One region of the Mesorhizobium sp. WSM4842 genome, then DNA from elsewhere that is predicted to be linked to it. Evidence: predicted binding sites of a transcription regulator. Region 1 holds the regulator's gene; the other holds the start of a gene.

Region 1 (4,552 bases):
TTCCTGACCATGATCGTCACGCTCGCCATCGCCTTTCCCATAGGCGTTTCGGCGGCGATCTATCTTGAGGAATTTGCGCCCAAGAACCGGCTGACGACGACCATCGAAGTGAATATCAACAATCTGGCGGCGGTGCCTTCGATCGTCTTCGGCCTGCTTGGACTTGCCGTATTCCTGAACTTCTTCGGCCTGCCGCGCTCAGCCCCGGTGGTCGGCGGCATGGTGCTGGCGCTGATGACCCTGCCGATCATCATTATCGCCTCACGCGCTTCGCTGCGCGCCGTGCCGCCGTCGATCCGCGAGGCGGCGCTTGGCATCGGAGCGTCCAAGGTCCAGACCGTATTCCATCACGTCCTGCCGCTGGCGATGCCGGGTATCATGACCGGCACCATCCTCGGAATGGCGCATGCGCTGGGTGAAACCGCGCCGCTGCTGATGATCGGCATGGTCGCCTTCATCGTCGACATTCCCGGCGGCTTCACCGATCCCGCGACGATCCTGCCGGTGCAGATATTCATGTGGGCGGATTTCCCGGAAGCCGGGTTCCAGCAGAAGACTTCGGCGGCGATTTTGATTTTGCTGCTTTTTTTGGTCATCATGAATGCCATCGCGGTGATACTGCGCAGGCGCTTCGAGCGGCGCTGGTAAGGAGTAGAGGATATGAACATCATGACGGAAGCCGGCGTCGAACAGAAACTGAGCAGCGGAACCATCGCCCCTTCGATCAAGATGAAGGGCGACAAGGTCTCTGTTCATTACGGCGAGAAGCGAGCTCTGTTCGACGTGGATCTCGATGTCCGCGAGAACCAGGTGACGGCGTTGATCGGCCCATCGGGCTGTGGCAAGTCGACCTTCCTGCGGTGCCTGAACCGAATGAACGACACCATCGATATCGCGCGGGTGAGCGGCAAGATCACGCTCGACGGCGAGGATGTCTACGACCCGAAGATCGATGTCGTCGAGCTGCGAGCCCGCGTCGGCATGGTATTCCAGAAGCCGAACCCGTTTCCGAAGTCGATCTATGAAAACGTCGCCTACGGTCCGCGCATTCACGGCCTGGCCAGGAGCAAGGCCGAGTTGGACGGCATCGTTGAATCGAGCCTGAAGAAGGCCGGCCTGTTCAACGAGGTCAAGGATCGCCTGCTCGAGTCGGGTACCGGTCTCTCCGGCGGACAGCAGCAGCGCCTGTGCATCGCGCGCGCCATCGCCGTATCGCCGGAAGTGATCCTGATGGACGAGCCCTGTTCGGCGCTCGATCCGATCGCCACCGCCCGCGTCGAGGAACTGATTGACGAACTGCGCCAGAACTACACGATCGTCATCGTCACCCATTCGATGCAGCAGGCAGCGCGCGTGTCGCAACGCACGGCGATGTTCCATCTCGGCTATCTGGTCGAGGAGGGCGCGACCGACAAGATGTTCACCAACCCCGACGACAAGCGCACCCAGGACTACATCACCGGCCGGTTCGGCTGAGCGGTCCGGCGGCGAATTTCGAACACGAGGACAGTATCATGGGTGAACACACCGTCGCATCTTTCGACGAGGAACTGGAGCACATCGACAGGCTGATCCGCGATATGGACGAGCTCGCCGCCGCGATGGTCGCAGCCTCGATCCGCGCGTTGCTTGCATCAGACAATGCGATGGCGCAGCGCGTCGTCTCGGACGACGCCATCATGGATGCGCGGCAGCGCGAACTCGACGATAGTGCGATCACGCTGATCGCCAAGCGGCAGCCGATGGCGCAAGATCTGCGCGCCGTGGTTGGCGCAATCCGCATGGCCGGCGATCTCGAGCGCATCGGCGACCTGGCCAAGAACATAGCCAAGCGGGTCAGCGCAGTCGGGCAGAGCGCCACGCCGCGTAATCTCTCGCACGGTATCGACGCGATGGCGGATCTCGTTCTTGTGCAGCTCCGCGGCGTGGTCGAGCACTATGTGTCGCGCAATGCCGGCGCGTTGAAAGAACTGCGCGCCGACGACCAGAAGATCGACGTGAAATACACGGCGGTTTTTCGCGAACTCCTGACCTACATGATGGAGGATCCGCGCAACATCACCGCCTGCACGCATCTTCTGTTCTGCGCCAAGAATCTCGAGCGTATCGGCGATCACGTCACCAACATCGCCGAAAACGCCTACTATGTCGTGACCGGGCAGCAATTGCCGGCGGATCGCCCGAAGCTCGACGAAACGACGATGTCGGCGCCGGCGACATGACGGGGGTGACCGGTCGATGATCGCGCCACGCATCATGGTGGTGGAGGACGAAGAGCCGCTGGGCGTCCTCCTCCGCTACAATCTGGAATCCGAAGGCTATCAGGTCGAGGTGGTGACGCGCGGCGACGAGGCCGAAATCCGGCTGCAGGAAAACGTGCCCGATCTTCTGGTGCTCGACTGGATGGTGCCGGCGGTTTCCGGCATCGAGCTTTGCCGACGCCTTCGGATGCGCCCCGAAACCGAGCGGCTGCCGATCATCATGCTGACCGCACGCGGCGAGGAGAGCGACCGGGTGCGCGGCCTCTCGACAGGGGCCGACGACTACCTGGTCAAGCCGTTCTCGACACCGGAATTCATGGCCAGGATCAAGGCGCTGCTGCGCCGCGCCAAGCCCGAAGTGCTGTCCAGCGTGCTGAAGGTCGGCGACATCATGCTCGATCGCGAATCGCACAGGGTCTATCGCAAGAAGAGCGAGATCCGGCTCGGGCCGACCGAATTCCGGCTGCTCGAATTCATGATGCGGCACCCAGGTCGGGTCTTCTCGCGCAGCCAGTTGCTCGATAATGTCTGGGGCGAGACGATCTACATCGACGAGCGCACGGTGGACGTCCATGTCGGCCGGTTGCGCAAGGCGGTCAACAATGGTCGCATGCCCGATGTCATCCGCACCATCCGCGGTGCGGGCTATGCGATCAGGGAAGACTAGCTGATATTCAGGTGATGCCGGCCTGCGACCGGCGATTTCCTGCGCTTCCGGTACGTACCCAAAAGTACGCTCCGTTCCGGTTCTCGGAACTCGCCCAGTCTGGTCGCTTCGCGCCCGTCTTCGACTCCGGCGCGGCCTGACCTGAATCTCAACACAACCCCAAGTCGCATTCCGCCTTTGTTCCTTGCCTTCGGACTCACGCCACGTCCTTCCTGATCGTGCCGGACTTCCCTTGCGCGCCCGGCGCGAAAATCTCCTGGTCGACGAAGCTCAGCGCTCGCAAGGCGCAGCCTTCGCGGATCAGCGGCAGCTCGTTCGTCTCGGTGTCGAAGGAAATCGAACCCGAATGCTGGCCGCCGGCGGTCTGGGCGATGGCCTCGCGCAGGGCCGGCTCGATCAGGTCGAAGGCGGCAGCGCTGGCGCCGACCATGGCGACCGGCGCCGGATCGATCAGCGCGAACAGGCTGCCAAGCCCGAAGCCGAGCGCTTCGCCGGCCTTGCGGTAGGCTTCGCGCTCCGGTCCGTCCGTCTGGCGCGCCCGGGCCGCCAGTGCCCGCATCTCGGCGTCGCTGACATCGGCGACCGGCTCTGCGTTCTCGCTCAATTGCCTTGCGTTGCGCCAGATGGCGTAGTTGCCGGCATAGGCCTCGACGCAGCCGCGCCGCCCGCAGCGGCAAAGCGCGCCGCCCGGCCGATGAATCATGTGGCCGAATTCGCCGCCCGAGGAATGGGTGCCGGTGAACAGTTCGCCCTTCAGCACCAGCCCCATACCGATGCCGTGCGAGAGCAGGATGGCGATGAAATCGTCGCGGTAGCGATCCGGGTCACGCCAGCGCAGCGCCACGGCCATCATGTTGCAGTCGTTCTCCATGATGGCCGGGATGCCGAACTCGCGTTCCAGAATGTCGGCGAAGGCGATGTTCGTCTGCGGCGTGATCGGCGACCACAACATGGCGCGCGCATGCGAATCGGTGATGCCCTGGATCGCCAGCGCGATGCGGGCGACGCTTTGGACGTCGAGGTTGGGGTCTTCGATCCGGCGCCGCACGATGGCGACACATTCGTCGATCAGCTCGTCGCGCGACATGGTCAGCGTGTCCAGCCGGCGCTGTTCCTCGGCGACCACCTGTCCGGCATAATCGATGACAGCGACCGACAGGAAATTCAGCGACAACACGACCGCCAATACCGCAGCGGCTTCCGGATTGAGGCTGAGGCCGACCTGCGGTCGGCCGCGTTTCATCGAAACGGTCTCGCTCGCCTTGCTCTCGGTCAGGATGCCTTGCTGGATCAGGTCGGAAGAGATCGCCGATATGGTCGAATGGCTGAGGCCGGTGGTTGCGGCGATCTCGGTCCGCGACGGCTGGCCGGCCCGGCGTACCGCAGAAATCACCATCGCCCGGTTGCGCCGGCGCAAATCGTCATGACGGATTCCAACCGACATTCTTTTGCTTCCTCCCTATTGCCGCGGCCGCTCATGAACCGGAAGCCGTCGGTAATGTCCGACAAATACTGGCAGAAGCAGAAGGGCCTGTCATTGTTTATTCCGAGCCTCGAAAAAAAGCCGGCAGGCCAACAAAATCCATCAGAATTGGTGTTGACAGTGCTTCGGCGTTGGACCAGT
Region 2 (4,552 bases), 1.5 Mb from region 1:
GATGCAGCTCGGCCGCTCCGAAACCATCGCCGACACGGCCAAGGTGCTGTCGCGCTATGTCGATGCGATCATGATCCGAACCACATCGCATGACCGGCTGCTGGAGCTGACCGAGAACGCCACCGTTCCCGTCATCAACGGGCTGACCGACGATACCCACCCCTGCCAACTGATGGCCGACATCATGACCTTCGAGGAGCATCGCGGTCCGGTCGCCGGCAAGACAATCGCCTGGACCGGCGACGGCAACAACGTGCTGCATTCCCTGCTGGAGGCCTCGGCGCGGTTCCGCTTCAACCTCAACGTCGCCGTGCCGGAAGGCAGCGAGCCGGCGCAGAAGCATGTCGATTGGTCGACGGCGCATGGCGGCAAGTTGCACTTCACCCGCTCGCCGGAGGAGGCGGTCCACGAGGCCGACTGCGTCGTCACCGACTGCTGGGTGTCGATGGGCCAGGAGCACCGTGCTCGCGGCCACAATGTCTTCTCACCCTACCAGGTCAATGCGGCGCTGATGGCGAAGGCAAAGCCGGACGCATTGTTCATGCACTGCCTGCCGGCGCATCGCGGCGAGGAGGTCACCGACGAAGTCATCGACGGGCCGCATTCGGTAGTGTTCGACGAGGCCGAGAACCGGCTCCACGCCCAGAAGGCGGTTTTGGCCTGGTGTCTGGGCGCTTGATCCGGGCCACCTTGATCCGGCACTGCGTGGTGCCTATCTCAGGCGCATCACGCAAATCGAGCGCGTTTCGACGCATGCGCCCCGGAGGGCGGCATGGCCGCGCCCTGGAGCTTTGTCATGTTGGAAACTCATCAATTGGCTGAACAACAACCCAAACTCGGCGAATTCGGCTACGCCGGCGACGATTATGTCGTGCCCTTCGAGGTCGGCCCGCTCGACGTGCGCGGCCGCACCGTCCAGCTCGGGCCGATGCTCGACGCGATCCTCAGCCGTCATGACTATCCCGAGCCGGTCGCTCGCCTGCTGGCGGAAGCCTGCGTGCTGACGGTGCTGCTCAGCACCTCGCTCAAGTTCGAAGGCAAGTTCATCCTGCAGACCCGCACAGACGGACCGGTCGATATGCTGGTGGCGGATTTTTCCACGCCGCATGCGCTACGCGCCTACGCGCGCTTCGACGCCGACCGGCTGGAGGCTCTGACGTCTGCCGGCGAAACTTCGCAGCAGACGCTGCTCGGCAGCGGTGTCCTGGCGCTGACGATCGACCAGGGCGCCCACACGCAGCGCTATCAGGGCATCGTCCAGCTCGACGACGAGACGCTGGAGGAGGCCGCGCGCACCTATTTTCGGCAGTCGGAACAGATCCCGACCGATCTCAGGCTCACGGTGGCCAAGCTGTTGACGCCCGGCGTCGGCGGCGCCCGCGAGCAATGGCGTGCCGGTGGCATCCTGGCGCAGTTCCTGCCGCAATCGCCGGACCGCATGCGCGTGCCCGATCTTCCGGGCGGCGACGGCGATCCGCGCCAGGAGATCCACGATCCGGCCGACAATTCCTGGCAGGAACTGCTGGCGTTGCTTGGCACCATCGAGCCGACGGAACTGATCGACCCGACGATCGGCGCCGAGCGGCTGCTTTACCGGCTGTTCCACGAGCACGGCGTGCGCGTCTTCGGCGGCGTACCGGTTGCCGACCAGTGCTCATGCTCCAGGGACAAGATCCGCGGCATTCTCGGAGGCTTCTCCGCCGACGAGATCAGGGACAGCACCGAGGATGGCGGCATTCACGTCGCCTGCGAATTCTGCTCGAAACAATATGACTTCGACCCGGCGGAGTTTGCCGCCGCGCAATAACGAGCGTCAGTGCTGCTGATCTGCCCGCTGGCATTCTTCCAATGGAAGTAGGAATCGCCAAATACCGGGTGCGGTGCCTTCGCAGAGTTTGGGTTCCTCGCCCCCACGGAGTGGGGCCACCTCTCCCCGCTTCGCGAGGGCGAGGAACCCAAGTGAGCGTCAATTGACGGTGCGCCGCGTGCCCGGCAGGTCGAGCGAAAAGGCGGGGATGGCGATATCGAACGTCTCGCCCCGCTTGTTGCGCATCGTGTAGTGGCCGACCATGATGCCGGATGGCGTTGAGAGCGGGCACCCAGACGTGTATTGATAACTGTCGCCGGGGTTGAGTTCGGGCTGGTCGCCGACAACGCCGGCGCCGCGCACTTCCTCGACCCGGCCGGTGCCGTCGGTGATGTGCCAATAGCGTGACAGAAGCTGCACGAATTCATCCGACTGGTTGTCGATGGTCACCTGGTAGCCCCAGACATAGCGGTTCTCCGACGGGTCGGAGCGATCTTCCAGATAGAACGGCCTGACCTGTACTTCGATGTTGCGCGTAACGGCGCTGTACATAGACTACTCCACAATATGTAGACGGAACTCTCGACGCTCTCCGCAGTTTGGTCAACGGGGTGCTTCCCGTCGCTGCCCGCCTGCTTTGCGCGCAGGTGCCGAAGAACAATGTCATTTAAGTGACACATGACAATGATGGTGTGCAGGGCCGGGCGACTCAGCATTCTGTCGAACTGTTGAAACGGCTTTCATGCGGCCGGTTTTTTCTGGAGTGACCAGATATCGATGGAATTGACAGTCACAGCCGCCTTGCTTTCCACAGCTCTGCTTCTTGTCAATCTCGCCAGCATCCTGCTCGCTTCGTTGAAGCTGAAGCGGCCTGGCAGGATCACGCCGGCAGCCGGCAAGGCGCCGCCGGTGTCGATCGTCGTGCCGTCGCGCGGCGTCGAACCGTTTGCCGAGGAAACGCTCGAGCGCGCCTTCTCTCTCGACTGGCCGCGCTATGAGCTCATCTTCTGCGTCGCCCATGCCGATGACCCGGTGGTCGGGCCGATCACCGACGCGATTGCCCGCTTTCCAGCCGTGCCGGCCCGGCTGCTCGTCGGCGACGACCGCATCAGCGGCAATCCGAAACTCAACAATTGCGTGAAGGGCTGGGAGGCCGCGCGCCACCGCTGGGTCATCCTTGCCGATTCCAACGTCCTGATGTCGAGGGACTATGTCCAGCATCTGATGGCGGCATGGCGGCCGGACACTGGCCTTGTCTGCTCGACGCCGATCGGCTCGCGGCCGGACGGGTTCTGGGCGGAGGTCGAATGCGCTTTCCTCAACACGCTGCAGGCGCGCTGGCAATATACCGGCGAGGCGCTCGGCCTCGGTTTCGCCCAGGGCAAGAGCATGTTGTGGAACAAGCCCATGCTCGACGCCAATGGCGGCATCCGTGCGCTTGCCGCCGAGATTGCCGAGGATGCCGCCGCGACCAAGCTGGTCAACGGGCTTGGACTGCGCGTCAATCTTGTCGCCTCGCCCTTCGAGCAGCCGCTCGGTTTGCGCACATTTGGCGAAATCTGGTCGCGTCAGGCCCGCTGGGCACGCCTGCGCCGCGTCACCTTCCCCCTGTTCTTCGCGCCCGAGATCCTGATCGGAGCGGCGCCGCCGCTGGTGCTTGCGCTGGTTGCTGCAGCAGGCGCCGGCTTCAGCCTGTCGGCAACCGCCGTTGCCGTGCTGGTAGTCGCCTATCTCCCGGAATGCGCTCTCGCCTCGGCCAAGGGCTGGCACCTGTCGCTGCGCATTATCCCGGCGATGGTTGCGCGGGACGTGATGCTTCCCGCCATCTGGGTGCGCGGCTGGCTCAGCGGTGCCGTCGACTGGCGCGGCAACACGATGACCATCCACACCAGCGCCGGTGCGGAATTGGAAGAGACCCCGTCGGGCGCCTGACCGCGCTTGGCTTGACGATTCGAGCGAAGCTGTTCGGCGCGTATCCCTATCTGGCGGCTTTCAGTGCCTGCTCGATGTCTTCGAGCAGGTCGTCTGTGTCCTCCAGGCCGACGGACAGCCTGAGCGTGCCTGGCCCGATGCCGAGTTCGGCACGCGCCTCATCGCTCAGATTCTTGTGCGTCGTCGTCGCCGGATGGGTGATCAGGCTCTTGGCATCGCCGAGATTGTTAGAGATCAGCACGATATCGAGCGCGTTCTGGAAGGCGAAAGCCGCCTGTTTGCCGCCCTTGACGTCGAGGCAGATCAGCGTCGAGCCGCCCGACATCTGCTTCTTGACGACCGCCGCTTGCGGGTGATCGGCGCGGCCGGGATAGATGACGCGGGCGATCTCCGGCTGCTCGGCGAGGAAGTCCGCGATCCGGCCGGCACTTTCCGTCTGCTGGCGCACGCGCAGCGGCAGCGTTTCCAGGCCCTTCAGCAGCGTCCAGGCATTGAACGGCGACAGGCTGGGACCGGTGTGGCGGAAATAGTCGTGCAGGTTCTCGTCGATCCACTTCTTGTCCGACAGGATGACGCCGCCGAGACAGCGCCCCTGGCCGTCGATGTGCTTGGTCGCCGAATAGACGACGATATGGGCGCCGAGCTGCAACGGCTTCTGCTGTAGGGGCGTGGCAAAGACGTTGTCGACGATCAGCCGCGCGCCGATCGAATTCGCAAGTGAGGCGACGGCTGAGATGTCGACGACTTCCAGCGTCGGATTGGTCGGGCTTTCAAGGAAGAACAGCTTTGTGTTGGGCCTGACCGCCTTTTCCC

The links. Region 1 encodes PhoB, which activates phosphate uptake and scavenging genes when phosphate is short. Its sites were predicted from a motif close to TGTCATNNANCTGTCAT; they were not measured.
Region 2: the regulator PhoB is predicted to act here: its motif matches at 2,469-2,485, upstream of AC0NIE_RS00280 (ceramide glucosyltransferase).

Annotation. Positions count from the first base shown of each region.
Region 1 covers NZ_CM148372.1:1,589,734-1,594,285, forward strand. The annotation lists gene pstA (phosphate ABC transporter permease PstA) at 1-648, shown strand, start outside; gene pstB (phosphate ABC transporter ATP-binding protein PstB) at 661-1,476, shown strand; gene phoU (phosphate signaling complex protein PhoU) at 1,515-2,222, shown strand; gene phoB (phosphate regulon transcriptional regulator PhoB) at 2,239-2,928, shown strand; gene AC0NIE_RS07620 (ROK family protein) at 3,125-4,372, opposite strand.
Region 2 covers NZ_CM148372.1:59,879-64,430, reverse strand. The annotation lists gene argF (ornithine carbamoyltransferase) at 1-679, shown strand, start outside; gene AC0NIE_RS00290 (Hsp33 family molecular chaperone) at 773-1,807, shown strand; gene apaG (Co2+/Mg2+ efflux protein ApaG) at 1,967-2,359, opposite strand; gene AC0NIE_RS00280 (ceramide glucosyltransferase) at 2,585-3,739, shown strand; gene AC0NIE_RS00275 (O-succinylhomoserine sulfhydrylase) at 3,786-4,552, opposite strand, start outside.